DNA from 3 places in the Paenibacillus sp. ISL-20 genome. Region 1 is predicted to be linked to each of the others. Evidence: predicted binding sites of a transcription regulator. Region 1 holds the regulator's gene; each other region holds the start of a gene.
What was found. The regulator LexA, encoded in region 1, represses DNA repair genes until DNA is damaged. The targets are predictions, from matches to a motif close to CGAACATATGTTCG.
Positions count from the first base shown of each region.

Region 2: a site for LexA is predicted at 5,751-5,764, ahead of J7E85_RS11115 (SPL family radical SAM protein). Genes of this name have one in related genera too.
Region 3: a site for LexA is predicted at 3,460-3,473, ahead of J7E85_RS06560 (YhjD family protein). Genes of this name have one in related genera too.

Region 1 covers NZ_JAGGRD010000029.1:24,425-34,812, forward strand. The annotation lists gene rnz (ribonuclease Z) at 1-307, opposite strand, end outside; gene metH (methionine synthase) at 394-3,834, opposite strand; gene J7E85_RS18315 (cupin domain-containing protein) at 4,004-4,540, shown strand; gene J7E85_RS18320 (FixH family protein) at 4,631-5,035, opposite strand; gene J7E85_RS18325 (HAD family hydrolase) at 5,315-6,106, opposite strand; gene J7E85_RS18330 (hypothetical protein) at 6,149-6,673, opposite strand; gene J7E85_RS18335 (DUF896 domain-containing protein) at 6,834-7,040, opposite strand; gene J7E85_RS18340 (LysM peptidoglycan-binding domain-containing protein) at 7,305-7,673, opposite strand; gene lexA (transcriptional repressor LexA) at 7,849-8,475, shown strand; gene J7E85_RS18350 (hypothetical protein) at 8,570-9,361, opposite strand; gene J7E85_RS18355 (RNA polymerase sigma factor) at 9,354-9,866, opposite strand; partial or broken gene J7E85_RS18360 (IS30 family transposase) at 9,962-10,388, opposite strand, start outside.
Region 2 covers NZ_JAGGRD010000019.1:8,166-18,553, forward strand. The annotation lists partial or broken gene J7E85_RS11085 (epoxide hydrolase family protein) at 1-1,079, shown strand, start outside; gene J7E85_RS11090 (H-type small acid-soluble spore protein) at 1,196-1,378, opposite strand; gene J7E85_RS11095 (hypothetical protein) at 1,383-1,670, opposite strand; gene ku (non-homologous end joining protein Ku) at 1,856-2,785, shown strand; gene J7E85_RS11105 (ATP-dependent DNA ligase) at 2,791-3,696, shown strand; gene ligD (non-homologous end-joining DNA ligase) at 3,702-4,619, shown strand; gene J7E85_RS11115 (SPL family radical SAM protein) at 4,602-5,693, opposite strand; gene J7E85_RS11120 (hypothetical protein) at 5,852-6,007, shown strand; gene J7E85_RS11125 (serine hydrolase domain-containing protein) at 6,057-6,950, shown strand; gene J7E85_RS11130 (YitT family protein) at 7,013-7,930, opposite strand; gene cls (cardiolipin synthase) at 8,097-9,527, opposite strand; gene J7E85_RS11140 (M23 family metallopeptidase) at 9,766-10,388, shown strand, end outside.
Region 3 covers NZ_JAGGRD010000009.1:224,984-235,371, forward strand. The annotation lists gene J7E85_RS06540 (DUF2188 domain-containing protein) at 1-160, shown strand, start outside; gene J7E85_RS06545 (YitT family protein) at 230-922, opposite strand; gene hmpA (NO-inducible flavohemoprotein) at 1,412-2,617, shown strand; gene J7E85_RS06555 (Crp/Fnr family transcriptional regulator) at 2,815-3,324, opposite strand; gene J7E85_RS06560 (YhjD family protein) at 3,505-3,891, shown strand; gene J7E85_RS06565 (YhgE/Pip family protein) at 3,921-6,068, shown strand; gene J7E85_RS06570 (glycosyl hydrolase family 18 protein) at 6,197-7,285, opposite strand; gene J7E85_RS06575 (polysaccharide deacetylase family protein) at 7,315-9,072, opposite strand; gene J7E85_RS06580 (glycosyltransferase family 2 protein) at 9,105-10,388, opposite strand, start outside.

The DNA.
Region 1 (10,388 bases):
TAGTTTCAATGAAGGCCTTAATACCAGGGGGACCATATATCGTCAGGGGTGAAGTTACCCCTTGGGCACCACGGCTGGACAGTAAACCCGGTAAACCGAATACATGATCACCATGCATATGGGTGATGAATATCTTTTCAAGCTTGGACAGCTTGAGCGGGGACTTCAATATTTGATGCTGCGTACCTTCTCCACAATCAAACAGCCACAAACTTCTTCGTTCTTCCAGCATACGCAGTGCAATCGAGGTTACGTTACGCTGCAGCGTAGGAACCCCCGCATTTGTTCCTAGAAAATAGAGTTCCATCCCTCTTCTCCCCTTTCGGTTGTAAACCGGAGAAATCCCCCGAAACATTCGGAGGATTTCAAACCGGCTGTACCGGTATTCAAATGTTAAGCTTTATCTACGTTAAAATAATGAGCTTCCGGATGACTGAACACCATGGCGGATACCGATGCCTCAGGTTCCATCATGAAACCTTCGGTAAGATGAACGCCGATATCTTCCGGCTGCATCAATTTAAATAACGGTTCCTGATCCTCCAGATCCGGACAGGCCGGATACCCGAAAGATACGCGAATGCCTTGGTATCTCGCTCCCAAGCGCTGTTTCATGGTCATGTCTGCCGGATCGGGGTATCCCCACGTATCCCGCATCATATGGTGAATCCGCTCCGCCAGCCCTTCTGCCGTTTCCAGGGCGACCGATTGAAGCGCGTGGGAGCGCAAATAGTCACCCTTGTCTTTCCATTCCCCGGACAATTTTCCGACGCCGTGGCCGGCTGTAACGACAAGGAATCCAACGTAATCCATAACCCCGCTATCTACGGATTTCAGGAAATCCGCCAAGCACAGGTACGGCTCAACCTGTTGTCTTGGAAACGTAAAGGTATGCAACACTTTTGTTGTATCTTTTGGATCGTATATTAGAATATCATTTCCTCTTGACTGTGCCGGGAAGAAACGGTACATTGCATGCGCCTGTATGATCCCCGATTGAACGGCCTCTTCCAGAATACCATCAACGGTTTCCTTAAGCGATACCGCCTTCGGGTCATTGGCTTTCAGCAGCTGTTCCACTGAGCCTTTGAGGCCTAAATGATGTCCTAACAGCATCTGCATGTTGATATAAGGCAGAATGTGCGAAATCGGATAATTCCGGAGCACATGCCGCTCCATATCCGGCGGTAAATATACAGGAGCCTCGGTCGATATTTTGGATCGCAGTCCTTCTGACAGCTTCGGCATCACTTTAACCACTTGCGGTGCGGCTGCATCGGCTTCCTGCTCTGCCTTAATCTCTTCCGCTATTCTCGTCCGCTGCACCGGATCGCTGAGCTGGTTGGCCAACGCAAGACCATCCATTGCGTCCTTCGCATATAGCACCATGCCGTCATACTCGGGACGAATGCGGGTCTTCGTGAATTTCCGTGTCAGAGCCGCCCCGCCTACCATGATCGGAACACTAATGCCTGCGTTTTTCAAATCCTGGGCGGTGGATACCATCTGTTGGGCTGACTTCACCAGCAAACCGGACAAGCCGATAGCATCAGGCTGCTCACGGCGGTATGCCTCGATAATTTGCTCCGGTGGTACTTTTATACCCAAATTAATGATTTGATAACCATTGTTGGACAAGATGATCTCCACCAGATTTTTACCGATATCGTGCACGTCCCCCTTCACGGTGGCAAGCATGATTTTCCCTTTGACCGACGTCTCGTTTTTCTCCATAAAGGATTCCAGATACGCCACGGAGGCCTTCATTACTTCGGCACTTTGCAGCACCTCCGCGACAATCAGTTCATTGTTGTTGAACAAACGTCCAACCTCGGTCATCCCGGCCATCAGTGGTCCATTAATGATCTCGAGCGCGCCGTATTTGGTCAATGCTATATCTAAGTCCGGAATGAGGCCTTCCTTAGAACCTTCCACTACATAGGATGCTAGTCGCTCCTCGAGTGTCAGATTGGATACCTTAACCTTCTTCTCTATCTTTTTATCCCGAAATGCCGCGACAAAAGCCGCCAACGTCTCATCATTGGTTCTGTATATCAGATCCTCGGCTAAGCGACGCTCTTCTTCTGGGATCGAGGCATAACGCTCCAGCTTCTCGGTATTCACGATTGCGTAGTCCAATCCGGCTTTTGTGCACTCGTACAGATACACGGAGTTCAGGACTTCACGGCCCGCTTCCGGCAATCCGAAGGAAACGTTACTGATTCCGAGAATCGTATGCACTTTTGGCATGGCTTCTTTTATTATGCGGATGCCTTCAATCGTTTCCTTGGCTGATCCGATATACTGCTCGTCCCCCGTACCTACCGGGAATACAAGCGTGTCGAAAATAATGTCCTCCGGCGAAACGCCATATTTGTTCACCAACAGATCATAAGAACGCTGGGCCACCTTCAGCTTGTCGTCACGATGGATCGCCTGACCGGTCTCATCAATGGTTCCTACGACAACCGCGGCACCGTATTTATGCACCAACGGGATCACATGCTCAAATTTCTCTTCACCATCTTCAAGGTTAATGGAGTTAATAATCGCTTTCCCTTGCGAATATTGCAGAGCCAAGTCAATTACGGCCGGATCCGTGGTATCGATCATGAGCGGCACTTTAACCTTTTTAACTACTAGCTCCAGGAACTTAATCATATCTTCCGATTCTTCACGATCCGGATCCTGTACGCAAACATCAATGACATGCGCGCCATTCTTGACCTGGGCACGAGCGATCTCGGAGGCTTCCTCATATTTACCTTCTACAATTAAACGCTTAAACTTTCTGGAACCCAGAACATTCGTTCTCTCCCCTACCATATACGGTCGGTTTTCCTGCTCGATATATACCGGCTCGATACCGGATAATGCCGGCAAATGCCCACCATCCAGCGGTCGCGGGGAGAAGCCATCCATCGTTTGTTTTAAAGCGCGAATATGGTCGGGTGTTGTCCCACAGCATCCGCCGGCGATGTTGAGCCAGCCTTTTTCAGCAAAAGCCCCCATCTTTTGAGCCAACGATTCAGGGGATTCATGGTACTGCCCGTTCTCGTCTGGGAGACCCGCGTTAGGATAACAGCTGATGGCACTTCTCGACATTTCAGATAAGGAGCGAATATGGTCTCGCATGAATTCCGGGCCCGTTGCACAATTAAGGCCAATCGATACGGGATTCAGATGCTCCAAAGAAATGTAGAATGCTTCTATATTTTGTCCGGCCAGCGTCGTTCCCATCGGTTCAATCGTACCGGATATCATAATTGGAAGCATGACGCCCGTTTTATCAAACGCTTGGCGAATCCCAATGCTCCCGGCCTTCACGTTTAATGTATCCTGCGATGTTTCGAGCAGAAGCGCATCAACCCCGCCTTCAATCAAGGCAACGGCTTGCTCCTCGTAGCTCTCGATCAAATCGGCAAAGGTCACACCACCGGTAACCGATAACGTCTTGGTTGTCGGGCCCATCGCTCCTACCACATAGCGCGGGTTGTCCGGCGTGGAATATTTATCAACCGCAACGCGGGCCAAGTGAGCCGCTTTCAGGTTGATTTCCCGGGCAAGCTCAGGAATATCGTACTCAGCAAGCACAACGGAGGTTGCGCCAAACGTATTGGTTTCGATCAGGTCAGCACCTGCTTCAAGATATTGTTCATGTATTTTTTGAATGACATCCGGTCGATGAATGACCAGCATTTCATTACAGCCATCAAGGTCCGGGCCGCCAAAATCTTCAGCTGAGAGGTCCTCCTGCTGGATCATTGTGCCCATGGCACCATCAAGAATTAATATTCGTTCTTTAAGTATTTCTTGTAAGCTAGGCTTGTTCAACTCATAAACCTCCCCCGAAAACGTTAAATCTTAGTGTATCAGAATATTTTTCAATAGAAAAGCCGAAATATTGCGTTGCAATAGGTACAAATCAACATTTGCAGATGACAAATGCTGTGAGGGGGGCTATAATACATATTAATCCAACGGGAGAAAGAGGGTTAAAGCTATGGCAGAGATTGTGATTCGCAACACGAACGAACGTATTACTGGAGAAGATAATGTTCGGGAATTCCTGAATAACCAAGAGGTTGTTTACGAACACTGGAATATGGAAAAACTCCCGGCAGCGCTTCAAGAAAATTTCAAGCTTAGTGATGACGATAAGAAGCGCATTTTGGACATCTATGATGAAGAAATTCGTGACTTGGCTGCAAGACGCGGCTACAAAATTTGGGATGTCATCACACTTTCCGAGTCCACGCCCAATATCGAGGACCTGCTGAAAAAATTCGAAGAGGTTCACACCCACGCGGAAGACGAAATCCGTGCGATAGTCGGCGGTAAAGGAATTTTCATTATTAAGGGCTCCGACGATGTCGGTTACTTTAATGTTGAGCTTGAGCCAGGCGATGTCATTTCCGTACCGGAAAATACACCTCACTTCTTCACATTGATGGAGAACAAGCAGATCATCGCTGTTCGTCTTTTCATTGAAGAGAACGGCTGGGTTGCTACACCGGTAGAAGATCCTCAATTCCAATAAGCCTACGGGCAGATTGAATAAGAAAACGAAATAAGGCAGCGCATCGATCCGTCTTGCGGACCATGTGCTGCCTTATTTATTAGCGATGTGTTATTCCGTTACCTTCAGTTCCTTCAACGGCATGGAATGCTGTCCTCTCGCCGTGACATGTGAAACGATGCGATAGGTTCCAGCCTCATCGAAGGTTTTCTCCATTTTGTAAACCCCGTCTTGATCATGCTTAACCGGGACCTTCGCCTGAACGCCTCCGCCTTCCAGCGTGACCTCAAATTCCACATTGTTCGCATCTTCCACCGGACTGCCGGCTTGCGTTACCTTCGCTTCGATCAACACCTTCTCACCAGCCTTAATGCTCTCCGGCGTCAAAGACAGCTCGACGATGATGGGTTCCGCCATCACATCTTCTCCGGATTCCGCTTTGCTGTCATTACATGCGGCAAGCGCAACCGCCATCAGCACCATGGCTGCAAGTAAGGCTATCTTTTTTCGGGTCATGCTCTACACCTCTTTTACAAATTAGGGCTATGTATGGTTCATTCAAGTAATGGTCATTACCAAACCTCGTTAAGTTACCTAATCCATTATATCGCATTATTCTTTTACTTCTATCTCATGCAGCTTACAATTGTGTGACGTTTATCATTGCCAAATGCACGGCTCAAGTCCAATTGTGTAACCAACAAAAAACAGCCCATAACCGCAGAATCTGCTGTTAGGGCTGTTCCTATGTACGTTTGCGCACGCATTATTCGGGTGTGAGCTCTTCATTGCGGTTTACAAGGATGCGACGATGGCATGCAGCTCCGATAAATGTTTGATCTCAAACTTTGGTTGAATGGACGGATCGTGAGGTCGGTTTACCCGATTGATCCAAACCGTATGCAGTCCTGCCGCATTTCCGCCTTTAATGTCTGTGGTCAGCTTATCTCCCACCATCACGGCCTGATCCGCCTCAACACCTAACAAGTCAAGTGCATACTCGAAGATGGAGACATCCGGCTTCCCTTTGCCAAAATCACCGGAGATGATGATATGATCAAAATAAGGAACCAGTTCTGGAACACCGTCCAGCTTCTCCTGCTGCAGATCCGGACTTCCGTTCGTGAGAAGCAGCAGCTTTACATTTCCCTGTAATTCCTTCAGAACTTCAAACGTTTCTTCATATACATAGGGTCTTGTTCTGCGTTCAGCAGCGAATTGTGCAGCCAACGTTTCAGCCAATGTTTCATGATCAACGCCCAGGCGCTGAAGTCCACGCCGCCATGATTCCTTGCGGTATACGGGTGCCAGCTCCTGCAGTTTTCTGAATTCAGGCTGCGATCCAGCTGTGAAATTAGCCCACAAGCCTTCGAAAGGGTTAATTCCGATCATTTTGGTAAAAGCAAAAGTATCATATGATTCATATAATGCTCTAGCTTCTTCCCGTACTGCGGCCAAAAGTTCTTTGGCATCAATGCCGGTCTCGTTCGCTCCGGCCTGGCATGTCACTTCAAACGCTTCCTCCACACTACGTTCATCCCACAATAACGTGTCGTCCAAATCAAACAAAACCGCAGCTATCGGCATGTCTCTCCCACTCCTCATATACACTGTGATCTATTCTATTTGTTAATTATGCTCAACTGGAATTTGATGAGTTTTTGCGAACTTTTCTAATCTTTCGCCCATCGCTTTCGTATCATAAAGATTCATCATACGCGAGAATACCCAGTTGCCTGCTTTCCCCTTGCCCTGGATCACGACGGAACCCGAAGCCAATTTGATCTTCTCGATATCCGATACAGCCAGTCGACGTTCCCGATTGAACTTCATGGTGGATACGGAAGCACGCTCAATCTTCAAATAAGGCTTGCGTAAGAAAATCATAAGCGCTAACAGAATGTACAAGCTGACACCTACCCAGTTAAGTACATCGTTGCTTCCACCTGCAGCCTCGGACGTCGCCGTTCCGAGAAGTGCATACACACCAGCCAATGCAACAAGGACTAACGGAAGTACATATTTACGTCCCTTAAATACATCATGCTTGTCAGTAACGGCAGAGACTTGGTACGAGGTCAACCCTTGCTTCTTACGCTGCTTGTTGAGCTGTGACATATTTTTGTTGACTTTTCTTTCCCATGATCGTGACATATGGTTCCCCCTGGATTCAATTTCAATATATTACCAATCCATATAAACTTGGGGTAACCGTACTCGATTCCCGCGAATAATCGGCACCCCAAGTATTATAATTCTATCCTACTATCTGGTCGTGAATCACTGGTTGTAGATCCATGGGCCAGTTGATCGACTAATGCTTTAATCGGGGGCCGCCTTTTTGTTCATTTTCATCTACCCATTCGATTGATTCCAGCTGTTGTCTAAAGTTACCCCGAATATTGTTAAGGTATATTTCCCGAAGCTCGGCCCGTTCCTTGAGCTCTTCCGCGGTCAATCCCTCACTTTTCTGTTTTCTTGCTAGCACATTGATGCGTTCAACCAAAGTATCGATGTCCATGACTTCTCCTCCAATTCCGATATCATGTATAACTTAAACATGTGAAAAAGAGCTTGTCAAGGCAACTGCACCCTTGCAAACTCTGATTAAGAACAAATATGAACATATGATGCCTATAAATGGGTCCTCTATGTTAAGAAATCAATACTCTTCTATTATAAACACGCTTATACTGCGTGAAATCACATCATCAGGCAAGCTTACAAATATGAAGCGAGAAATAGGGGCATATATAAGGAAAGAGTTTCTCGTAGTGTCATCCCATTACCAGACTGGTAAAGACAACACCTCTCCGGCCTGTATATCCGGACCTTTCAATCCATTCATTCTTCGGATGCTATCCAGATATACTCGCGTATCCATATCTGTCGGTTTTTGAAGGGAAGCAATCCGCCACAAACTATCACCATATTGAACAATAACCTGCTTCTCCCCAGTGGGTTTATCCATCCCCCCGGCAAAAACGGAATATGCCCCTGTCCAGCAGGATGCTACGATTAACAGAACGAATAAAAGCTTTATAAAAGAAATGGATGCCATTCTCGACTTTAATTGATCGATCCAAGTCTCCGAAGACTTCGTTTGCACTGGAACGTTCTCATAAATGCTACGGTATGTACTGTATTTCAACATGGAATCATCATCTCCCAAACAAGTGTTCTCTTATGGATTTATATTAACACGAACACTTGTTTGATTCAATACCAAAAGGAACATTTGTTCTATTTTAATTTAGAACTTATGTTTGTACGAACGGAAGTTCTATGTTATAATTTTCCCAAACGTTACTAAATGGGGTTGATACGGCATGTCGAAAATATCCAGCCGCCAGCTGGCGATCTTAGAGTTTATCCGCAACGAAGTTCGTAGCAAGGGTTACCCGCCTTCTGTCCGGGAAATCGGCGAGGCTGTCGGACTAGCCTCCAGTTCAACGGTCCATGGACATCTTGACCGCTTGGAGAAGAAAGGCCTCATTCGCCGTGACCCTACGAAACCAAGAGCAATCGAGCTTCTTGGCCAGGAAGAGTCCGAAAGCGCAAGCCTGTTTACCCACACCATTGCCAGAGTGCCTGTTGTCGGAAAAGTCACTGCAGGTGTTCCTATTACAGCCATGGAGAACATTGAGGATTACTTCCCACTCCCGCAGCATTATGTAGGCGACGATAAGGTGTTCATGTTGTCGGTTATTGGTGACAGTATGATCGAAGCCGGCATTCACAGCGGCGACTATGTCATTGTTCGCCAGCAGCAAACTGCAGACAATGGCGACATTGTCGTAGCGATGACAGAGGAAGACGAAGCAACTGTGAAGACCTTCTATAAGGAGAAGGATCATGTACGATTGCAACCGGAGAATCCTACCTACGAGCCACTGCGCCTGAACCATGTTACGATTCTCGGTAAAGTAATCGGACTATTCCGGGATGTCCACTAATTTCATATATCTATCTATGAAGAAGAGGTTACCTCCCTTAATTGGATGGTAACCTCTTTGCTTTTTCTATATAGGTAATGAAACATGATCCTAGCTAGTTTGCCAACACCATAACGCCTTGCTTAAGATCCAGTCGATACATCCGCTTAGGTTTATAATCCGGGGAACCTTCCCCACCCGGCCCCTCCGTGGACTGCAGAACAAGCTTATTGTCTTTTACCATGGGTTCAGTACCTGGTCTGTAATAGGAAGTATAGGACACCGATAATTCTTCTTGAAACCTGAGCTGCACAGCCTTACCCGTATCATGCTCCACGGCGAATGCGTAGATTTGTATTGCATGACAGTCCTGATATTGCGGTGCAAGTATAAACACATCCGCATCCTGAAACGGCAATCGAACCATATTGACAGCTGCAGAAGTTGGTTGAATAAAAGTAAGATCATCCAGCGTGGTTACTTCATCCGTAACGCCATTAGAACGATATCGTACGCTGTAGTTACCGGCAAACGACAGGTCCGTTTCGATGCCGAAACAGCTCGGCGCTCCTAATTTCGTTATTTTTTCCTTTTCTACAGAAACTACACTTAGCCTCCCCTTATCTGTTACGCCTTGTGCCCGAATCGTCTCCTCCGTATCAGGAGGTGCATCCCCTGCCCTCTTTTGTTCCTCGCCGCCAAAAGTCAGTGGTATGATCATGAATATGATCAGAAGCAATAACCCACCCACGATGCCAATTCGCAAATATTTACGCTGTGTGGGTCTGCCGTCACCACTGCAGTTCACGGACATGTGCACATACTTTTTCATTTCAGGCGTAAATTTATCATTTGGAAAAGGGCCCTTTTTAACCCGGGAATACCAGTCTGGTTTACCCTTATTCATCGCCATTCTCCTTCAACAGGTTCTGTACTTTTTTCCTTGCCCGATACAGTCTGGATTTTACGGTACCCGCCGCTAGGTTAAGAAACTCCGCAATCTGATTTATTGACATCTCATAGTAAAGGTCCAGGATCAGCACCTCCCTAAACTTCCTGGGTAAAGTCATGATCACTTCCCATATTTCATCAGTATACTGCCCATCCAAATACTCTGCTTCCGCAGACCGGCTTGAGGCATCTGTAAGCAGCTTGTCCTTGAGGGTCACTTTCCGAAAGAAAAAAGTCTGTTTATATCGGAACACAGTATGTCGCGTAATTGTGAGCAGCCACGTTTTTAGCGTTGCCCGACCGCGAAATGTATGTATACCATAATAAGCTTTAATAAACACCTCTTGAGCAATATCGTCAGCCAGTGCTTGCTGTTTGGTCAGAAAATATGCGTAATTCCAGATATCATTTCCGTACAAGTTCATGATTTTATCCAGTGTCTGTGTGTCCATCACTGTCATCTGTTTCAAGTATTCCAGCTCCAACCGATTCACCTCATCTAATTAGAGTCATGGGAGTGAGCAAAGGTTCCCTTTTTTCGAATAATGACGGATTGTCAAGCTAAGTGCGACAGAGCATCCATAAAAGATTCGTGAGCAGATTTCCAGCCAAGACATTTCCTAGGTCGGTGGTTGATAAGGTAAACGGCATGTGCTAAATCCTTGTCAGTGACCTCTGCAAAATCCTTACCTTTAGGGAAAAATTCCCGAAGAAGTCCATTGCCGTTTTCGTTGGAACCTCGCTGCCAGGAAGAATAGGGATCGGCAAAGTAGACCGATAGATCGTAAAAAGATTCTAACGAAGCATAACAGGCAAATTCCTTCCCTCGATCAGCTGTAGCCGTAAGGAATGTCCCTTGTGGGAACTGTGAGGCAGCTACGCCAAAGGCAACTTCCATAGAATGAGCTGTACGATCCGGCATCTTTATAGCCAGATACAGGCGTGTCTTACGTTCTATAAATGTCGCAGCACAGGCACGACTC
Region 2 (10,388 bases), on a different contig from region 1:
GTTTGGCCCGTACTCGCTGGCCTGATGATCTGGAGGATAACCACTGGGATTATGGCACGCCGCTGTCTTACCTAAAGAAGCTATGAACTTATTGGAAGAATTCATATGACTGGCGTAAATATGAAGCCATGCTGAATGAATTTCCTCAATTCACGACCACCATCGATGGACAAAATATCCACTTCCTGCATGTTCGCTCCCCTGAGCCTGATGCACTGCCTCTAATCGTTACCCATGGCTGGCCAGGATCGATTGTAGAGTTTATACATATGATTGAACCGCTCACCAACCCAGGCAAGTACGGTGGAAATCCGTCCGATGCATTTCATCTCGTGATCCCCTCCCTTCCAGGTTTCGGCTTCTCCAGGCATACAACGGAACGGGGATGGAACATCGAGCGTGTAGCTAGAGCGTGGGATGAATTAATGCGTCGCTTGGGCTATGAACGTTATGGAGCTCAAGGTGGAGATACCGGGTGTTTGGTTTCTACTGAACTTGGCCGGATCGCTGCAGAACGTATCATTGGCGTTCATTGTAATGGTTTGTCGATGTTCCCAACCGGAGATCCTGCTGAAACCGAGAACCTTACGGCTGCAGAGCAGCTGCGCTATGGGGAATTAGCCGGTGGCGGATTTGACGGGTCCGGATATGCCGTCCTTCAAGCAACCAGACCGCAGACACTATCCTACGGCTTAACAGATTCCCCGGTTGGTCAGCTGGCATGGATTGTGGAGAAGTTTAAGGCATGGACAGATCCAACGGCAGATCTCCCTGAGGATGCGGTTGATCTCGATCTCCTTCTTACAAATGTCTCAATCTATTGGCTCACGGCTACAGCAGGCTCATCTGCAAGAATCTATAAAGAAAGCTCCAGTAATTGGGGAGCTCCAGCACCCTATTCCTCGGTGCCCACGGGCGTGGCGGTCTTCCCCAAGGACCTTTCCATTCGGAGCATGGCTCAGCGCCAGTACAACATACTGCATTGGTCAGAATTCGACCGAGGCGGCCATTTCGCCGCATTGGAAGCTCCTGATTTGCTGGCTGATGATATCCGATTATTTTTCAGAGGGATTCGTTAACGACGTAGTCAACACAAACACACCTTATCCGGTTTCCAACGATATAGGACCCGTACAAGGTGTGTTTTTCGTGTTTATTAACCGATTAGACGGAGCTAAAGAGCACCTACAATAAGCTATTCGCCTTCTTTCAGCCGGTCTACGTTCACAGTCAGTGTATTCGTAGGACGGGAACCAACCTGAACGGTGGCCATCCCGTTCTGCTGATCCACATGCTCGATCCACACGGACTCCCCTCCCAGGTTGACCTTGTAAGTATCCTTGGAGTTGAAAATCTCCACGGCTCTCTGTATCTCCATACGTTTAGTCCTCCTTCTCCATATTTCTTGGCGATTCGTCCACGACGTCCATCGTATCGGTTGTGGAAGGGCCGATCAGCCCGTTATCCAGGGTGACATTGCCTCCGCCAAGGCCTTCGTTGATCATCCGGTCAATATCGAACATCGTAGATTCCCGAGAGATCTCGCTCTCCTCCGAAGTTAGGCTGTTCCAATCCACCATCTCCCCGTTCACCGGTTCTGCAGCGGAATGATCCGAGGCTCTGTCCTTCTGTATCTCTTCCGACGTTTCGGTTTCTCTAGGCTCCATCATAACGAAAATTACCTCCTTATACAGGCAGAGTTCATCGTCAATATGCCACAAACGGGTTCTAATTATGCAATCCTGAGCTATAACTCATACTAGAGTCTTTTTTGGGCACACTAATAGTAGTCGTTTATTGCGTTACTACACAGTCATACCCAAACATATTAGAATTTGATAGGAGGTTTCATAGAATGCATACGGTTTGGAAGGGCGCGATCAGCTTTGGTCTGGTGCACGTGCCCGTCAAGATGTTCTCGGCTACGGAAGATAAGGATATTTCGATGCGGTACATTCACAAGGAGTGCGGCAGCCCCCTCTCTTACATCCGCAAATGTCCGGTATGTGAAGAGGAAGTTGCCTGGGAGGAAATTACGAAGGGGTACGAGTATGAGAAGGGGAAATTCGTGCTGTTCGAGAAAGAGGAATTGGAGCAGCTGGCGGAGCAGAACAGCAAAAACATTACCATTCTGGACTTTGTGGATCTGACCGAAATTGACCCGATTTATTTTCAAAAGACATACTATCTCTCGCCGGATCAAGCAGGTGCAAACGCATACCGGCTCTTGCTGGAAGCGATGAAGCAGTCAGGCAAAATCGGCATCGCCAAAATCGCTATTCGCTCGAAGAGCAGTCTGGCCGCGATCCGGGTGCTCGATGAATGCTTGTCGATCGAGACGATTTTCTACCCGGATGAGATCCGGCCGATCTCCCAGGTCCCGAATTTGCCTGAAAGAACCGAGGTCAACTCCAAGGAACTCGATATGGCCAAACTGCTGATTGACCAGCTGTCGACTCCCTTTGACCCTGAGAAATATACGGATGATTATCGGGAACGTCTGCTGGATCTGATCAACAGCAAAGTATCCGGCGAAGAGATCAAGATTGCGCCTGCCCGTCAGGAGACCAACGTTGTCGATCTGATGGCGGCCCTCCAGGCAAGCATCGAAGCGGTAAAGCCAATCGGAACGGATCCTGGCACCAAACCAAAGCCGCGTAAACCAACCCGGAAGACGGCTGCCAAAGAACCGGCTGCCAAGGTGAGCGGCGGGGAAGGCGAGCTTGACACACCGAAGCCGAAGCGCCGGACAACCAAATCCAAGAAATCCGACTCGACATCCTGATCCGTATGGGACAATTGCAGAATCTGCTGCCCAAAGAGCCGATGGCACCGATCTCGACGGATCAGATCACGACGGGTGAGGATTGGGGTTATCAGCTGAAATGGGACGGCGTGCGCATTCTGGCCGGACTTGACCAGAACCGTGTATCGCTATACTCCCGCAAGTTGCTCGATAAAACATCTCTATATCCCGAAGTCGTTCAGGCATTATCCGGACTGCAAGAACGGCGTCTTCTTCTGGATGGCGAGGTTGTCTATTTTCATCCGGAGCTTGGTCGTCCCGTGTTTCAGAAAGTTCTTCAGCGGGAGCGTTCACGTGCGGTCAGCACGAACGCTCCTCTGTTTACTTATGTCCTCTTTGACATTCTGGTGGACGGCGACCAAGACATGCGCAAGCTGCCATATCTTGAACGACACCACCGCCTGAAGGAGATCGTTTCCGACACTCCGGGCCTGCTGACCGCGGATCTGTTTCTTGAAGGCGAGCATTTATGGAGTTGGGCCGAAGAACGGGGATGGGAGGGCATTGTGATGAAGCGCCTCTCCTCTCCTTATCGTGAAGGCAAGAAGCATCGGGATTGGTACAAGAAAAAGATCGCCGTGAACATGACAGCCTCCGCCGTCGCCATGATTATCAGGGAAGGCCGTGTCGCCAGCCTCGTCATTGCCGATGACGACGGTAACTACATTGGCCGGGCTTCCCTGGGGCTTAATGAGCAGACGAAGAAGCGGCTGCTGCAATATGCCGAAAGCCATCGTGCTGATGCGATATGGAGTACGCTCCATACCGACCTGAAGAAAGAACAGCTGGCCTGGCTTAGCCAGCCGCTTTCCGTTCAGGTCACATTTCTTGAATGGAGTCAGGATGGCATGATGCGCCATCCCAAACTCGTATCGATTGAGGGGGTGTAAACCATATGGCTCGTACCGTCAAAGGGACCCTAATGATCGAGGGACAGGAGATTCAAATTACGAATCCCGACAAACCGCTATGGCCGGAAGTCGGCATTACTAAAGCGATGTATCTGCAAAAGCTTGCGGCTATCTCCCCGTTCCTGCTCCGGTACTGCCGGGGCAGACTGCTCACGACCATCCGATATCCGCACGGGGCCGAGGGCGAATCCTTCTATCAGAAAAATGCGCCGGAGCCGCTGCCGTCTTTTGTGCAGACCTATGTGCACGAAAATATTAACTACGTGCTGCTCAACGGACTGCCGGAGCTGCTCTGGCTGGGGAACCTGGCTGCGCTTGAGTTTCATCCTTCACTGCACATAGCAGGCAGCAATCTGCCCTGCGAATGGATGATTGATCTGGATCCAACGCTGCCGGAAGAGCCGCGGATCATGGAAGCGACTTCGATTGTAGGGGACGTGCTGAGCTCCTTGGGCCTGTCCTCCGTCCCGAAAACCTCAGGAGCTACCGGGGTTCAGATCATCGTTCCGATTCCGGAAGGCATTACGTTTGATGAACTTCGCACGGTTGGCCAATTCGTGGGGCAATATGTGACGGAGAAGTTCCCTAAACTGTTCACCATCGAACGACTTAAGAAGAATCGCGGCGATAAAATCTACTTTGATTATCTTCAGCACTACAGCGGAAGGACGCTCGCCGCTCCTTATACCCCACGGGCCCGGCGGCTGGGGACCGTCTCCACGCCGCTCACTTGGGACGAGGTCCGTCAGGATGTTTCTCCCACGGATTTTCATCTGCTGAATATCGAAGAACGGCTAAGAGAGAAGGGCGACCTGCTTCAGACCTTGCCTCCCCAACCGATAGAGAACGTCATCCGACATCTGAAGCCCCAAGGAAAGGGAGCATCAAAAAGGAAAGGATAGCTGCTCAATATCCGGCATAAGCTCCTCCCAGGAGACCGGCACTGCCGGTTGCGGCAGCTTCCTTGGCTGTGCAGGAGCAACCAAGTCCCCCACTGAAAGAAGATGCTCGCGAGCGCCTTCAACCTGCGTCCCGTTCTCTTGAGAAGTCCTGCTTACGATCGTCCCGGACTTGCTCACGGCAGCAGCAGATGCACCCGTGGTCAGTCCGTACAGATCATATTCGTTCAGCAGCCTGGCTGCCATCGACTTGAAGGAACGCACGTAATGCTCTTCAGCATATGCGCCCTGTCCATATAACTCGCGGTACGGTTGAACCACTTCGGGAAACTGGTGTTTAAGTGTTTCGATGTACCATTTCTTCACGTCGCGCGAGAGTCTCAATAACGAGATCATGGCAAAAGAAACGCCCCTTACCTTCCCCTGCAACAAGAGATCTTTCAGCTCTGACTCCTTATCCGTCAAAAAGGGCAGCACAGGCGCCACAAACAAGCCCGTTCTTATGCCTACAGCCGATAATTGGTGGATCGTATCGAGCCTGCCCTCCGGATGGGGCGATGCCGGCTCCAGCTTCCGGATGATGTCCCCATTCAGCGTGTTGAGACTTATGTTGACAGACACATTCTCCATTCGGGTCAATATATCCATATCCCTGAGTACGAGCGGAGAGCGCGTTGTAATGCTTGTGGAGATGCGGTATTTAGCGAGCAGCTTCAGACACTCCCGCGTAATGCCCTCCTTGCTCTCGATCGGTTGGTACGGATCGGTTGCCGTACCGATCGTAACCTGTCCAATATATCTCCGCATCGCTTCAATATCATGATCAAACTTCCTTGCCGCACTCGATAGCTGCTTCTCAAGCGCTTCGGCTGCATTCGACTTCATAAAGATATGGTGCTGAAACTCATCTTCCGCTCCCATGCCGATAAAGGATTGGAAAGCGCGGGCATAACAAAAGCTGCAGCCATGCCCGCATCCGCGGTACGGATTGATGGACCAATCGAAGGGCATCCTCTCTTCCTTCACTCTGTTTAAAGTCTGTTTGGTAGTTATCCGTTCATATAACGTACGAGCCACTCCTCTTCCTCCCCTCTGATCCTTTACTGCTGTATGTTGAACTATTTCATATTTTAACAAACATATGTTCTTATTATAAGTGGGTTTTACTGGATTTACAAATAAAACTCCAGCAACGCTTTGCGGGGTTTTCTGATCAGGAGCTGCAATCGATTTTTTTGAAAATGCAAACCTTTCAGACAGGTCTCTGTGTCATGCTAGCCAATGATTTGTTTACGGAGAGCGTGGATGATGACAGGATGATCCATATGATGGACGAAGCCGCTGAAGATTTCATACGTGCCGCTCGTTTGCGGAAACAGCAGGAGGCATGAATCTGCATAAAGTATGGATAAATTAGGATTTATGGGAGGTATAAGGAGAATGGGAAGAGCCCTTGAGCAGTCGCTCCTGGATGAATGGTTGGCTCAGATCGCCAATAAAAGAAATGTGTTTAGCACGGTTTTGTGCGTCGAGGACCAGAAGCAATCACTCTCCCTTGAGGATTACACCGAAGAAATCACCGTCAAACAGTTAATGTCCAATACGTCAGGCATCCCGGACTATTTTTCCGGAGACGTCTTCTCGGAACTCATCGCCGGGCATGATCAGGCTTGGAGTCTGGACAAAACAATGAATGCAGTCAGACGGCGAAAGCCTAAGTTCAAACCGGGACAGAAGAAAAAAGCTCAATATTCCGACATCAACTATCGGCTGCTTGGGCAGATCATCGAGAATATTAAGGGTGACTCCATTCAGAACGTATTCAAGGAATACATCTTCGACAAACTGAATCTGACACTAACGTATTTCTATCGTAACCCGGAGGATACGACTCCCGTTCCATTCTATTATAAGAAGAAGCGTTTGGACCTTCCTCAGTACATAGCGTCAATCGGAGCGGAAGGCGGCATCGTCTCAACGGCAAGGGAAACGATGACTTTCCTGCGGGCCTTTTTTAACGGGGAGTTGTTTCCGATAGGTGATTTGGAGGAACTCCAAAGAGAATGGAACTTTCTCTGGGCACCTGGCCCCTTTTTCTATGGCACCGGCATTTCAAGACAGCCGCTTTCTCCATTTGGCTTGAGACGAGGACTCATCGGTCATTGGGGTCAATCCGGCGCATTTGCCTTCCATCACCCTGAATCAGGACTTTATTTCACCGGAACCGTTAACCAGGCTGTCGGTCAATCCGCGGCTGCGCAAGCGATGACGAGAATCATCCGTCAATATGGGCGGGAGAAGAAGGCACTACGCTTGCACGCAGATGTCCCTTAAACAAAAAAATGTTCCACCCGTGTTAACTCTTAACACGGGTGGAACATAGGAATATTGGTGTATTAATGAATGGCCTTCTTCTTAAAGCGGCCACCCTTCACATCATGGATATTCCCGATGGCAACAAAAGCCTGGGAATCCCAATCTTCTACGATGGATTTGAGCTTCGCTTCTTCCAGACGGGTAATGACAACAAAGATAACTTTCTTGCTGTCGCCGGAATAAGCGCCCTCTCCCTCCAGATAGGTTACACCGCGCCCAAGACGTTGGGTCAGGGCATCACCGATCTCCTTATGCTTATCACTGATAATCCAAACCGATTTGGATTGATCAATGCCTTCAATTGTAATGTCAATCAGTTTAAACGCCAGGTAATAAGCAATCAGCGAGTACATGGCATGATCCCAACCGAAAATAAATCCTGCGCTGCCAAGAATAAATACGTTAATGAACATCACGATTTCACCGACAGAGAACGGCGTTTTTTTGTTGATCAGAATAGCCACGATTTCCGTTCCGTCCAAGGAGCCGCCGGACCGGATAACAAGACCAACCCCGATTCCGAGTAGAACGCCGCCGAACACGGCCGCAAGCAGCGGGTCAATGGTGATCGGATCAACGGGATGTAGAAAATAAGTTCCAACGGACATGATCACTACGGCGAACAGCGTGGATAATGCAAAGGTTTTCCCGATTTGTTTATATCCCATAAATAAAAATGGAAGGTTGAACAAGGTCAGGAATACACCTAGCGGAACATTGGTGATATGGGAAACCATAATGGATACACCGGTAATTCCCCCGTCAATAATTCTGTTGGGTACCAGAAAGATCTCCAGCCCTACTGCCATCAATATCGCACCGAAAGTTAAGAACACCAGACGACGGAGAAGCTTCAAGGTGGTTGAGCCTGCCTTGGGATTCTCCGGCTTCTGCTGCTCCGCTTTCACTTGCGTAAGAATCTTCACATCACTTGACATAAATCTCCCCCGTTCAACTTATGAAAAATAAGCTAATTTATATTTATAAGTGAAACCCTTATAAATATTCTATCATATAATAAATGCTGGACATAGGACTTTCAGGTTTCTTCCTGAATTTCACCTGCTTTTTCAACACTCTCACATCTGATGTAAGATGTTACACTTATAGTAAGGGTGACAGCATCCTGCATAAAATTTCGGCTGCTTTCTGCCATCTTCCGCGCTGACGAAACCTTTCCGCATCAATCTGCCTGCTCTGTTTGAGATCCTCCTTAAAATCCGCAACCAACTGCTCTATCGGCAGTTGATCAAACAGTACGGCTGTCAGCTCGAAATTACAGAAGAAGCTCCGCATATCCATATTCGCCGTACCGACCGAACCGAGAAGTTCGTCCACAATGAGCACCTTGGCATGGATGAATCCTTTTTCATACTCGTAGAAGGTAACTCCAGCTGCCAGCAGCTCTTCCACGTAGGACAAGCTTGCCATCTTCACAAAACGGGAATCGGCACGATCCGGAATAATAATCCGTACATCCACACCGCTCACCGCTGCCGTCTTCAGCGCCTCATATATCCCTTCATCGGGAATGAAATACGGCGTTGTGATCCATATCCGTTCCTTGGCTACGGAAATCGCCCCGAAGCACATCTCCTGAATGGCATTCCAGCTCAGATCCGGTCCGCTGCTCAAAATTTGCATTTGCTCATTCCCGGTGCATTGATGCTCCGGGAACAGCCCGAAATCCGCAATGCGCTCTCCGGAAGCAAGCTTCCAGTCATGCAGAAACACATTTTGCAGGAAATAGACTGCATCTCCCTTAACTTCCAGATGCGTATCGCGCCAGTAGCCCATTTTCGGATATTCGCCCAGATAGTCGTCCCCGACGTTAATTCCGCCAAGAAAACCGATCGTGCCATCCACTACAACGATTTTACGGTGATTCCGGTAATTGATTCTGCGGCTGAACATCGAAACCATGGCGGGCAGGAAGAAATAGAACTCCACTCCCGATTCCTTAAACCGCTGAATGAACGTTTTCTTGAGTTTATAACTGCCAAGCCCGTCACAAACCAGACGTACCTTGACGCCTTCCTTCGCCTTTCGAATCATGACATCCTGAAACTTCGTGCCGATCCGGTCATGACGAAAGATATAAAACTCCACATGAATATGATCTTTGGCCTGCTCCATCGCGCTCAGCATGGCAGCGTAAGTCTCTTTCCCATCCGTCAACACTCGGCTCTGATTACACCCTGTAATCGGACTCTCCGACAAGTGATTAAGCAGATTGAATAAACGATCATTGTGATGGAATCCGGCATTGTTCATATCTTCCTTGTGCCGAACAACGGCGGCCCGATCCCACAGATGCCCCCTGAGTTCCTGAAACAGTCTGGAGCCCCGCTTGCGAATCTTCAACCGCTTCTGATAGTCCCTCGCCACAAAGAAATAGAGTACAAACCCGATCAATGGGAGGCAAAATAAAATAAACAGCCAGGCCACGGCCTTGGACGAATTCCGAAACTCCAGCAACAGCACTGCAACCATCTGCAAAATAAAAGTAATAAGTGCAACCAGAAGCCATACCATATCGACAGCCTCCTCAGCATGAATAATAGTCGTATTTAGAACCGAATAACTACACTACATCATTGACCAATTCCATACGTATTTATTCAATTACCCAATGACGCACCATACTGAATAAGTTCTCTTATCTAATAATTTTTGACATGTTCTTCGAGAGAATAGAATACATACTAGATAAGGAGCTGGTCAAGTCTAGCGGGTACCATAATTCATAAATGATGTATGGAAGGGAGATGCCATGAAAACCACACACCGTAAACAACGCTTAACCCTGCTGGTACTTCGGGATGCCCAGCATTCAGTCAAGCAGATCCATCTGTCCAAGCCTCTAATGATAGCGGTGCCCGCGGCCGCTATTTTGTCCATCGCCGGACTGATTGTTTCCCTGCAGATCCAGTCGGCCCAAACGATCTCGGGGCTGGAACAGCAGCTGATGCTCAGAAGCCTGGAAGCCTTAAAGATGGAAGTGACGGTCACCGACAAGGAGGAAGCCATTGAACGACTAAACAAAGCTATCATTCAGCTGTCGGGTGAAGCAGAGCAAACGAAGGTCCAGATGGAGCGCGTTCAGCAGCTGGAGCAGGAGCTTCAGCAGTTTATTCAGAAGCACGGCAGCTTGTCAGGACAGACCTCCTCCATCACAGCTGAGGATAAGCAGCATGTCGGAGGTGAATTCATTGCCGTTCATGAGAATGAAATGTTAAGTCTCGCAAGGGAGACCCATGATGATTTCGAGGAGATTCAGCAGTTGATTTCACGTATGGAGCGTCATATTCCGCGTACGCTGGATCAAGCCCAGGAGACCCAAGAGAAACGTGAAGGCACACCCTCACTGTGGCCAACCACCTCTAAACGGCTGAC
Region 3 (10,388 bases), on a different contig from region 1:
TCCGCCATCCATGAAAAATCTGGAGCCGCGGGTGAGGAACAAAGCTGTGGAAATTGCCAATGCCCTGCTGGAGGAAGACTACGACGAAGGACGTGCCATCGCTATCGCCACCGCCAAGGCACAGGAATGGGACGAGAATCATCCCAAAGACGAGGAGTAACCCTAACATCATAGATATACGAAAGAAGCTCACCCTGCATGCGGGTGAGCTTCTCTTAGTTGGACCGTATTATGAACGGCCGCTAACGGTTGGCTGCGCTGTCTTCGGAGTAACCGAAGTGCTTGGGGTACGGACCGCCTTCCGAATCGGTTTCTTTTCCGTTTTCTCGGTACCGTACGTCACGGTGATGGTGATCACTTGTCCGGCAATCGATACGGCTAATATAGTGTATAAGGTTTCAACCAATGGCATGTAGAATAGCGATAATAGCAGAACTACGGCATCCATCAGGAAAAACACCGTCCCTACCTTAAGCCCGCTCCACTCGCTGAACAGCACGGAGATCACGTCGTCACCGCCTGTCGCCCCGCCATAGCGGAGCACGATACCTGCGCCAAAGCCCGTCAATAAACCGGACAGCAGCGCGGCTGCCAGCAAGTTATGATTCAGATCGATCACAAGCGTGGAATACCGCTCGATCAATGCGTAGAACAACGTGAACATGCTCGCCGCAACAACGGTATTGACAATGAACTTCCGACCTTTGATAAACAAGGCAATCAGCAGAACCGGTATGTCCATGAGGACCATACTTAATGCGGGCGGAATATCAAGCGCATATTTGCCAAGCAGCGCAAGGCCGACAAAGCCGCCTTCGGTTAAATGATTATGAAAATTAATGTGATAATACGTAAAAGCCATTAAAAACGTTCCGAACAACATCGCCGACATCGTGATAATTGTGTTTTGTCTTTTCCTCATACAGGATCCCTCTTGTCGTAGTAAATTGGTCAGACATAGGCCAATCTCTACATAGAGGCAACCTGGAGGAGTTCATCCTTCGAACCATAGTTCCCATCCTTTCGTGAGAGACCGTCCTTGTCTTCAGACGTCCGACTTCGCTCTACGAAGGAAGCTATGTGTATGAGAGATCATAACGTTTCCAAATCGTCCTTTGGGGATTCGTCCTTCGGGGACACATGGTATCCTGATCCTTTCTCGTTTTAATTAGACTGCTAATATTATTATAACACAGTTGGCATACAAGCTAAACAGCTGGCTAGAATGAACTGGAATATATATATGGAATATGTAAAAAAACTCGCTTTCAGAACTCTACTCCATAAAAATATCGCTGTTCTGTTCACATATTCGCTAAATCCGATGTGACCAAAATCACAAGTACCCTTTCTTCCCTTGTCTATACTTAAATTGAACACGAATTCGACTTATGAATCAGGGGGAGTCCACATGTTAAGCCAGCATACGATTGAAGTCGTTAAATCGACCGTTCCTGTTCTTGAAACTCATGGAACGGCAATCACGACTGCATTTTACCAAAAATTATTTCATCATCATCCGGAGCTTCTTAACATATTCAACCATGCGAATCAACGAGAAGGAAAACAACCCTTTGCCCTTGCCAATGCCGTGTACGCCGCCGCAGCCCATATCGACCGTCTTGAAGCGATCGTGCCGGTTGTTAAGCAGATCGGACACAAGCACCGGGCATTAAACATTTTGCCCGAGCATTATCCAATCGTCGGCGAAACACTGCTCGCCGCCATGAAAGAAGTGCTGGGAGATGCCGCAACACCCGAAATTATCGAGGCCTGGGACGAAGCTTACGGCGCCATTGCCGATGTCTTCATCGGCATTGAAGCAGATATGTACCAACAAGCCGCGAACGAGACCGGCGGTTGGAGCGGATACCGCAATTTCGTGATTGACCGGAAGGTGGAAGAAAGCTCTGTCATCACTTCCTTTTACCTGGTCCCACAGGATGGCGGTGAGATTTCCGCTTATGAACCCGGTCAGTACATTACGCTCCGGGTAAAACCTGAAGGTGAAACCTATTATCATAATCGTCATTACAGTCTCTCGTCCGCACCGGGTCAGCCTTACTACAGAATAACGGTCAAGCGTGAGGATGAGTTAGAAGGAAAACCTGCCGGCATCGTCTCCACTTGGCTGCACCGTCAGGCTGAGGTTGGGACCGTTCTCGAGGTCACGGCTCCGGCCGGTACATTTACCCTGGATACGGACAGTGATCTTCCGCTTGCCTTGATCAGCGGCGGTGTCGGTTTGACCCCGATGGTGGCTATGCTGGAAACCGTGCTGCTGAATCAACCCGGCCGGAAAGTAACCTTTATCCATGCGGCCAAGTGCGGTAGTCAGCATGCAATGAAGTCTCATATCGATGCACTCGCCTCCAAGCATCCGCAGCTAACCTCTTACGTCATTTATGAACAGCCGGAATCGGAGGATCAGTGCCACCAAGCAGGCTATATTGATCTTGATTTCCTTCGCAAAACCGTCGATGCGAAAGCCGACTTCTACTTCTGCGGTCCGGTTCCGTTCATGCGTGCCGTTAACAGTCAACTGAAATCCATGGAGGTACCTTCCGACCGGATTCATTATGAATTCTTTGGCCCGGCAGGTACATTGGAAGATTAATTAACCATATTAAAGAATCGAACCTAATCAAAGGGTGCCTGTCTTGCATAAAGACAGGCACCCTTTTTGGATTGAACATGTTTGCTGTTAACAATTATTCTGCGAAGAGGTGAACCTTTTGCTAATTCTGGTCGTGAGCATTTTATAAACCTATGTATCCTGGCGTGCATATCGTCCACAAATTTCGGGCTATAGGGCTATATGTGCTTGCCCTGTTCCCGCAGCAGCCGGTTTACCGTTTCTCTTCTCACGCCGATCAGCTGTCCGATCTCTTCCTGAGTCAGATACTCGGTCAAGTGTATTCCCTGTGAATACTCATCCAGCCACTGGATCAGCAGTTCAAGCCGCTCCGCAGGTCCTCCTACCGTCAAGTGATCCAGCCTCATCTGCATGAACCGCACCTTTTCCTGCAGCAATCTGGCGACCTCGAGCGGTTTCTGCGGATCCTCCTCGAGCTGGCGGTACCAAGCTTCAGCCGATATGAGCTCCACTTCGCTCTGGATCAGAGCGATCGCCGTTCCATGTGTCTCCTTCGGGCTGATCAACGAATGATGCGGCACCGTTTCACCAGGATATAAAATATTGAAGAGCACCATATTGCCGTTCGGATGGAGACGGGTCACCTTGAACAATCCGCTCCGGATGTGATATAGATGGTCCCCGCTATCTCCTTGCCTGAACAATATTTCGCCTTTATGAAGAATCATTAATGAATCGCCTCCTGATAATGCAGTTATCAGGAGTGTAAACGATATGCCGCCATGAATCCACTGGGATCAATAAACAATTGCCAATATTTAATGGTTGCACGCCGTATATTGTTGGCATACCATGTGTATGATAGAACATACGTTCTTATGCATTTCATGTCTTAGGATGTGTCTCTTATGATGAAGCCTTCCACGCCTCCTCCGCCTTCACTAGAAGACGAAGCCCTGATCCGAGCTTATCTGCTGCATCACTTCATTCAGTCTGTTCTCGAGCGGGATATTCAAATTCTCAAGACCCTTACACTCAAAATGGCTGACCTCTATATCTTAAATCTGCAGCTAATTAAAAAAGGAGATTCGGATCAAGCCTGGATCATGCAGCAGCAGATGAGGCGGCGCGGCATCCGGATTCGTAGCCAGAGCCGTACAGCCTCGGAAGGACTGCAGGTTCAGTATTTGTGCCGCGGTTATGAATGCAGTCTGCTCTGCGAATGGCATTCCCTGAAGGAAGAGATAAAGGATCGGCTCTTTTCGTATCTTGGCACGGATTTTGCGGCATACTAGCACCAACTACGTACAAGACAGGAGCGCTCATGAAGAATATCTTCCACATATATTCTGCCGATATCCATAGAATCATCCGTAATTGGGCTGCAGGCGTCATCATAGCCGGGCTTGCTATTCTTCCTTCTCTGTATGCCTGGTTTAACATTGAGGCCTCTTGGGATCCCTATGGCCAGACCTCCGGTGTATCCATTGCCGTTGCCAACCTGGATAAAGGCACCACTCTTCGCGACCAACCCATTAACCTGGGAAAAGAAATCGTGGATTCCCTCCATCACAATGAGAAGCTGGGGTGGCGGTTTACGGAGGATAGTGAGAACGCCATTCAGGGTGTACGGCACGGTGATGATTATGCCGCCATCATTATTCCGGAGAACTTTTCTGCCCGGATCGGCACCGTGCTGAGCAATGAGCCTGTCAAAGCTCAGATCCTCTATTATACAAACGAGAAAATCAACGCTATTTCTCCCAAAGTGACGGCCAAGGGTGCATCCGGTGTTGTAGAGGAAATCAGCAAAAATTTCATCAAAACCGCCAACGGCACCATCTTCGAGATTTTCAACACACTCGGGATTGAGATCGAGAACCAGCTTCCGGCCATCAATAAAGTACGAAATCTTCTGTTCCGGCTCGAAAAAAGCTTTCCGGCGCTCAATGAAGCGGTGGGCACAGCCGCAAAGGATATTAAGCTGGCCAACCGATTGGTTCAGCAAGCCGGCACCGCCCTGCCTCGCCTTGAAGGGATTGCCACGGACGGCAAGGCCATGGCCGGTGCGCTGGCGGAGTTCGCGAATGAGGCCGCTGGTGCCTCGAAATCGCTGGAACCTGCTCTGCGTCAGGACTTGGAGGTACTGGCTGCAACCACCGGAGCGCTCTCGCAAGTGCTGGACGCTCTAGGACAAGCCGACATCGACCCGAAAGAGCTTGCCAGCCGCTTGAACGCTGCGCAGGAACGCGCAAAGACAGCAGCGCAAGCCGCGGCCCGGCTGGGTCAATTGTTCAAGCGACTGGGCTCGATCTCCCCGGCGGCAGCTTCCGGGGCGGCGAAGCTTGAGGATATTGCCGCACGATGGACCTCAGCCCAAACCGTGCTCCAAACCATAGCCCAAGCCGTGGAACGGGGAGAAGAAACACCTGCAGATGCCATCGATAAGTTGAAGAAGCTAAACGATGACATTACGGGACTAACCAACACGGTGTTAAGCCGCTACGATACGGAGATCGGTCCAGCGATAAGTAAAGCCTTCACCAAGGGCGCAGGCACGGCCAAGCGTGTTCAGCAGGAGCTGACCCAGGCGCTTGCCAGCGTGCCCGACATTCAGCATTTGCTCAAAGATGCCCAGAAAGGGCTCAAGGTAGGCGGCGAAGAAGTGCAGCTTGCCCAAAGCCGTCTGCCGGAGGCCGAGCTTCGAATTACACAGTTGGCGAATCGGCTGCGTGAGATGGAAGCTGCAGGGGATATCCAAGAGGTTATCGATTTGCTTCAAAATAATTTCGAGCTCGAAAGCCAGTTTTTTGCCGAGCCTGTTACGCTGGAAGAGAATCGACTCTACCCTATCCCGAACTACGGGTCCGCCATGTCTCCCTTCTTCACGACGTTATCCTTGTGGGTAGGTGCCCTGCTGCTTGTTTCCCTGCTCTCCGTTGAGGTTCATGATGAAGAGAGAAGCTTCCGCAGCATCGAGGTTTACTTTGGACGCTATTTAACCTTTCTGACCATTGCCCTGTTCCAAGCGCTATTCGTCACCCTGGGTGATATCTATTTGCTGGGAACCTATGTGGTGAATCCGGGCTGGTTCATCCTGTTTGCGCTGCTGATCAGCACCATCTTCATGCTGATTGTATATACGCTGGTGTCCGTATTCGGTAATGTCGGAAAAGCGATGGCCATCGTACTGCTTGTGCTGCAGCTTGCAGGCGCAGGCGGAACGTTTCCGATCCAGATGACACCGCCGTTCTTCCAAGCATTGCATCCGTATCTGCCATTCACCTACGCTATTAGCATGATGCGGGAAGCCGTTGGCGGCATTCTATGGGATATTATCGTCCGGGATGTCCTGTTCATGCTGATCTTCGCGGCAATTGCGCTGATGATCGGGATTGCACTCAAGAAGCCGATCAACCGGGCCAGCGGCGGTCTCGTCCGCAAAGCGAAAGCCTCGAAGCTCATCCATTAACCCAGCCTCCTTTCGGTCCGTATACTCGTACAGAAAGACTGTTTGACTACAACATAAGTCATTTTACGCAAAAGGACACCCCAAGCGGCTTCTTGGAGCCATGGGATGTCCTTACTTTTCGTATACATTCACTTATGTTGGGATTGCTGATGATATGCCTTCAACTGTTTCAACGTATCTTCTTCCATATCCCCAAGCCGCCAGATCGCAATCTTCGAAATACCAGCGTCTCTCGCCGTATCTATCCAGCCGGCAATAGTCATTCCATCCGCATACCATACGGTATGGCCGAAACCTTGGTCGTCCGTATATTCAAAATACAGGGCACCGCTTGACGGATCCCGCTTCGGCACTTCCGAGATGGAACGCGCCAGCTCCACCGCACGCTTTTCCGTTAATGAGACAATCTTGCCGTTCTTCGCCCAGTCAAACCCGCCAACTGACAATGCGATGGCATGGTCTCCCGGAATCCCGTGCAATTTGTCTGCCAGCTTCCTAATCATGGCGTGATCCGCCTTTGGCCCCGGTCCGCTATGCCCTCCGTACAAGTTATATGCCATCAGGACATAATCCGGACCTACCGGCAACAACTCCATGGATGACTGGGAAATCCCCGGCTCCAGCACGATACGAAGTGAGAACCCGTCCGCTTGCAAACGTTCATACAGCTCCTTGTACAGAGCGCAAAGATTCGCCCAATCTTCCTTGCGTACCCTCTCGTAATCCAGTTCCACACCGCTAAAGCCATGCTGGGATACCACAGCCAGAATGTGCCCGATATGCAGGTTGCGGCTTTCCGGAGTAGCCACGATCCGGGAGATGAGCTCAGGATCCTTCTGGTCCGCCGTCCCATCAGTATCAAAGCGATCGTTTACGATGGTCAGGACCCGGCGAAGCTGCTTCCCTTTCCGGGAAATCTCCAGAAACCCAGGCAGCCCCTCCCGAAAATCCGAAGTAAAATGGAGTTCATCTTTATGATTGAAGTAAGCTGCAAAAAAATGAATTTCTTCAAGCTCACTACCAAGCTGCTTCAGATCCGTAACGCCCGTTCTCCACTGCCAATCGGTAATCCAGGCAGACAGCTTCACTCCTGTTTGCGGTAACTGAACCTGCAGCGCTTTCTCCTGCTCTTCGGTGCGCAGCCACCAGAAGGAGACTGCAGCGCACACAGCCATCAGTACCACAGCTCCTGCCCACTTCCTCCTGCGATTCTTCATTCTTGTTCACGTCCTACGCCATCCGAATTTTAAAAAGTCTCCACAGCCCAGTCAACCGCCCGGCTCAAACTTCTCTGCACGCCTGTCAGGACACCGGTCAGTCCGGACGGCTTGTTCGTAAACAGCAGCTTCATATCACCGCTCGCAGGCTCGGATGCAATGGCGACATCTTCAAAAATAGCGTCATAAATATCATCTTTCTCATTCTGCTCATGATATTGCGATTCAAACGCCACGCCCCCTGCACCAATCGAAACATCCACAGGCTGCTGATCCAGAATCAACTGTTGATCGACACTCACGGACAGGGAATGGCCTTTCACCGAAACCTCCAGCCAACGGTTGCCAAGTATGTTGACCGGATACTCATTCTCATCATCCCGGTCTCCGGACTGCGTCTGCTCCTTGGTATATATCGATGCCTTATCGAATTGCAGGTCCTCTTCCCCCCACTCGACCTTCGGCAAGGTATAGGTGAACAGCTCCTCGGGTGCTTGACCCGCTTTCTTCTGTTCTACCACCACGTTATTGTTCTCCAGAAGAAGCCTTAAGTAAGAGCCCTTCGTCCGGTCGTAACGGACATAGATGGACTGCCGTCCTACCACATTACCGAGTGCCTTCGCCGAGACGGTTATGTCAGACTCTTCGCTGCCCTTCAAATAAACGATCCCTGCCTGGGCCGGGGGCGATGTGACCACGAAACGGTTATCCGCAAATTCAGCCGCTCCGCCAAGCAGCTCCCACTTATCGGCCTGCTGCTTGTCCCCTCGCACAAACTGCATAGGTTGTCCTTGGTCCTTGTGCAGCTTCATCAACAGGTGATTGGTAGACCAGTAAGGAGCAGGCTGAACCCGAGTCAGATTATAAAGATCGCTATCCTTCGAGTTAAAGGCCATTCCTTCCCGGTTGAAATTCATCCCAAACAACTGCCGAATCTGCGCCGTATTGGCATTGGCTACAAGCTGATTCATGCCTCCGCCCAGCGCATTGGCGTGCATGATCATATACGTGCCTGGAACGTAACCAAGCGCTTTCGTGTAAACCTGATTCATCGCTTCATAGTCCGCTTGGATCCGTTCTTCCATCTCCGCGCGGTTCTCGAGCGGAATCATATTCCCATCACGTATGAAATCCATCAAATAGTGGTTGTAATACTCCACGTTGGATTTGCTGGTCAGTTCACTTTCGTCCTTAACGCCGATATAACGGCCTTCATGATCAAAAATATTAATATAAGTCAGCCGGTTGCCGTTGGTCCCAAGCTCCCAATAACCGGTGCGGGCCATCTTCAGCATATCCTTCGGCTGCAGAAATTTCCGTTCACTGTTGCCCATTTTGTTGGCATAAGACAGGAAGGTGGCCTTATAGTTGTATTTCTCCAGCAACGGCTGCGCGAACAGCGCGGAGTCATTCCGTCCATCTTCAAAGGACAGGTACAGCGCTTTATCCGGCAGCTTCTTGCCATTACGATAATAATCCATAATATCTTGCTGCGAAATCGTGGTGTAGCCCTGTTCATATAAAGCCCTCAACTGGGCGTCCAGCTGGCTCTTGGATACGAGCTTGGATGTCCCGGTGCGACCGACTCCAAAATAGGATAGCGCAATAAAGCCCTGATCCTGACGCCAGGCTGATTTGTCCGGCTCCTTATAGGTGCGAAAATCGAAAATTGCATTCGCCAGCAGGACGACAACTACGGCCAATACAACAACCTGTGCCGTAACTTTGATGATTTTGCGGCGATTTTTTCGCTGAACATTGAGGGCTGTATTTCGTTTTTTACCCATTTGTCATCCTCACTTCAACCGCTTTGACACGATCAGAACGGTAATCCGAATTTTTTGCCTTTGCGCTTGCGTGCTTCCTTCTTCTCTCTCGCTTCAATATCCTGCGGCGTTTCCCGGGTTCCCCATGTCGACTTCCAGAAGGTAAACCAGGCCACCGGCATCTGCCATAACAGGACAAATTCATAGAACAGACAGAACACGAAGCCGAACACCCAGAGCCTGCTCTTGCGAAACAGCAGGTGGGCAAGACTCATCAGCAGCGCCATCAGCAGCAAGCCCATCAGGAAGGTCCCGGGGAAAATGCCATGAACGATCGGCACGTACATCAAGTTATAGGCAACCACAACAGGCGCGGCAATCGGCACGATCAGGCCTATGTAGAAAAACAATGCCATAAACGGCTCTTTGCGCCAAATAAAGCTTCCGGCCCGGAGCGACTCGCGCAGCCAGGAGCGCTTCCAGCGCATCTGCTGCTTCAGGAACACCTTCATCTGTGAAGGGACAATTGTCGAGCATATGGCGGAATCCTGGTAACCGGTACGATGTGTTTTCAAAATAAAGTTTGTCATGCTTCGGTCATCCCCGAAGGTGGCGGGTCTGCCCAGAAACTTCTGATTCAGCCAGGCGTCCGCATGCTGCATAATCAGCTCTTTCCGGTAGCAGGATAACGGGCCCGACAGGCAGGTCACGCTATCAAACCAAGACTCTGCCGCTTTCATGATCCGGAATGCAATATAATAACGGACCGTCTGCAGCTTCGTCATGTTATTGGTATATTTATTCTCGACGTCTGTCCGGCCGGCAACGCCGCCCATATTAGGGTCCTGAAAAGGCTGAACGAGGTGGCGAATCGCCATCGGGTCCAGAAAGCTGTCGGAATCCACAAAGACCACCAAATCATGCTTCGCCATCTCCACACCTTTGACAAGGGCGACCCGCTTGCCCGCATTCTCCGGCAGCACCGTATAGGACAAGCGCTCGCGGGTAGCGTAACGCTCCGCCTCGGAGTGAATCACTTCGATCATATCCTTGATCTGCTGTACCGATTGGTCTGTCGATCGGTCATCCACGACAATGACCTCCAGCTTATCTACCGGATAGTCCTGATTAATACAGCTGAGAATCGTACGTTTGATCCAATCTGCTTCATTGAAGCAGGGGATAATAATCGAAACCCCCGGTGTATAATCCGGATTGATCGGCACATCGCGATACAACGCCCCGAACAGGTAGCGTGTCAGCAGAAACAGAGCTGCGATTAAGCTGTACAAATACAGCACCATGTTGTATTTGAAATAAATAATGCTCTCGGCCCG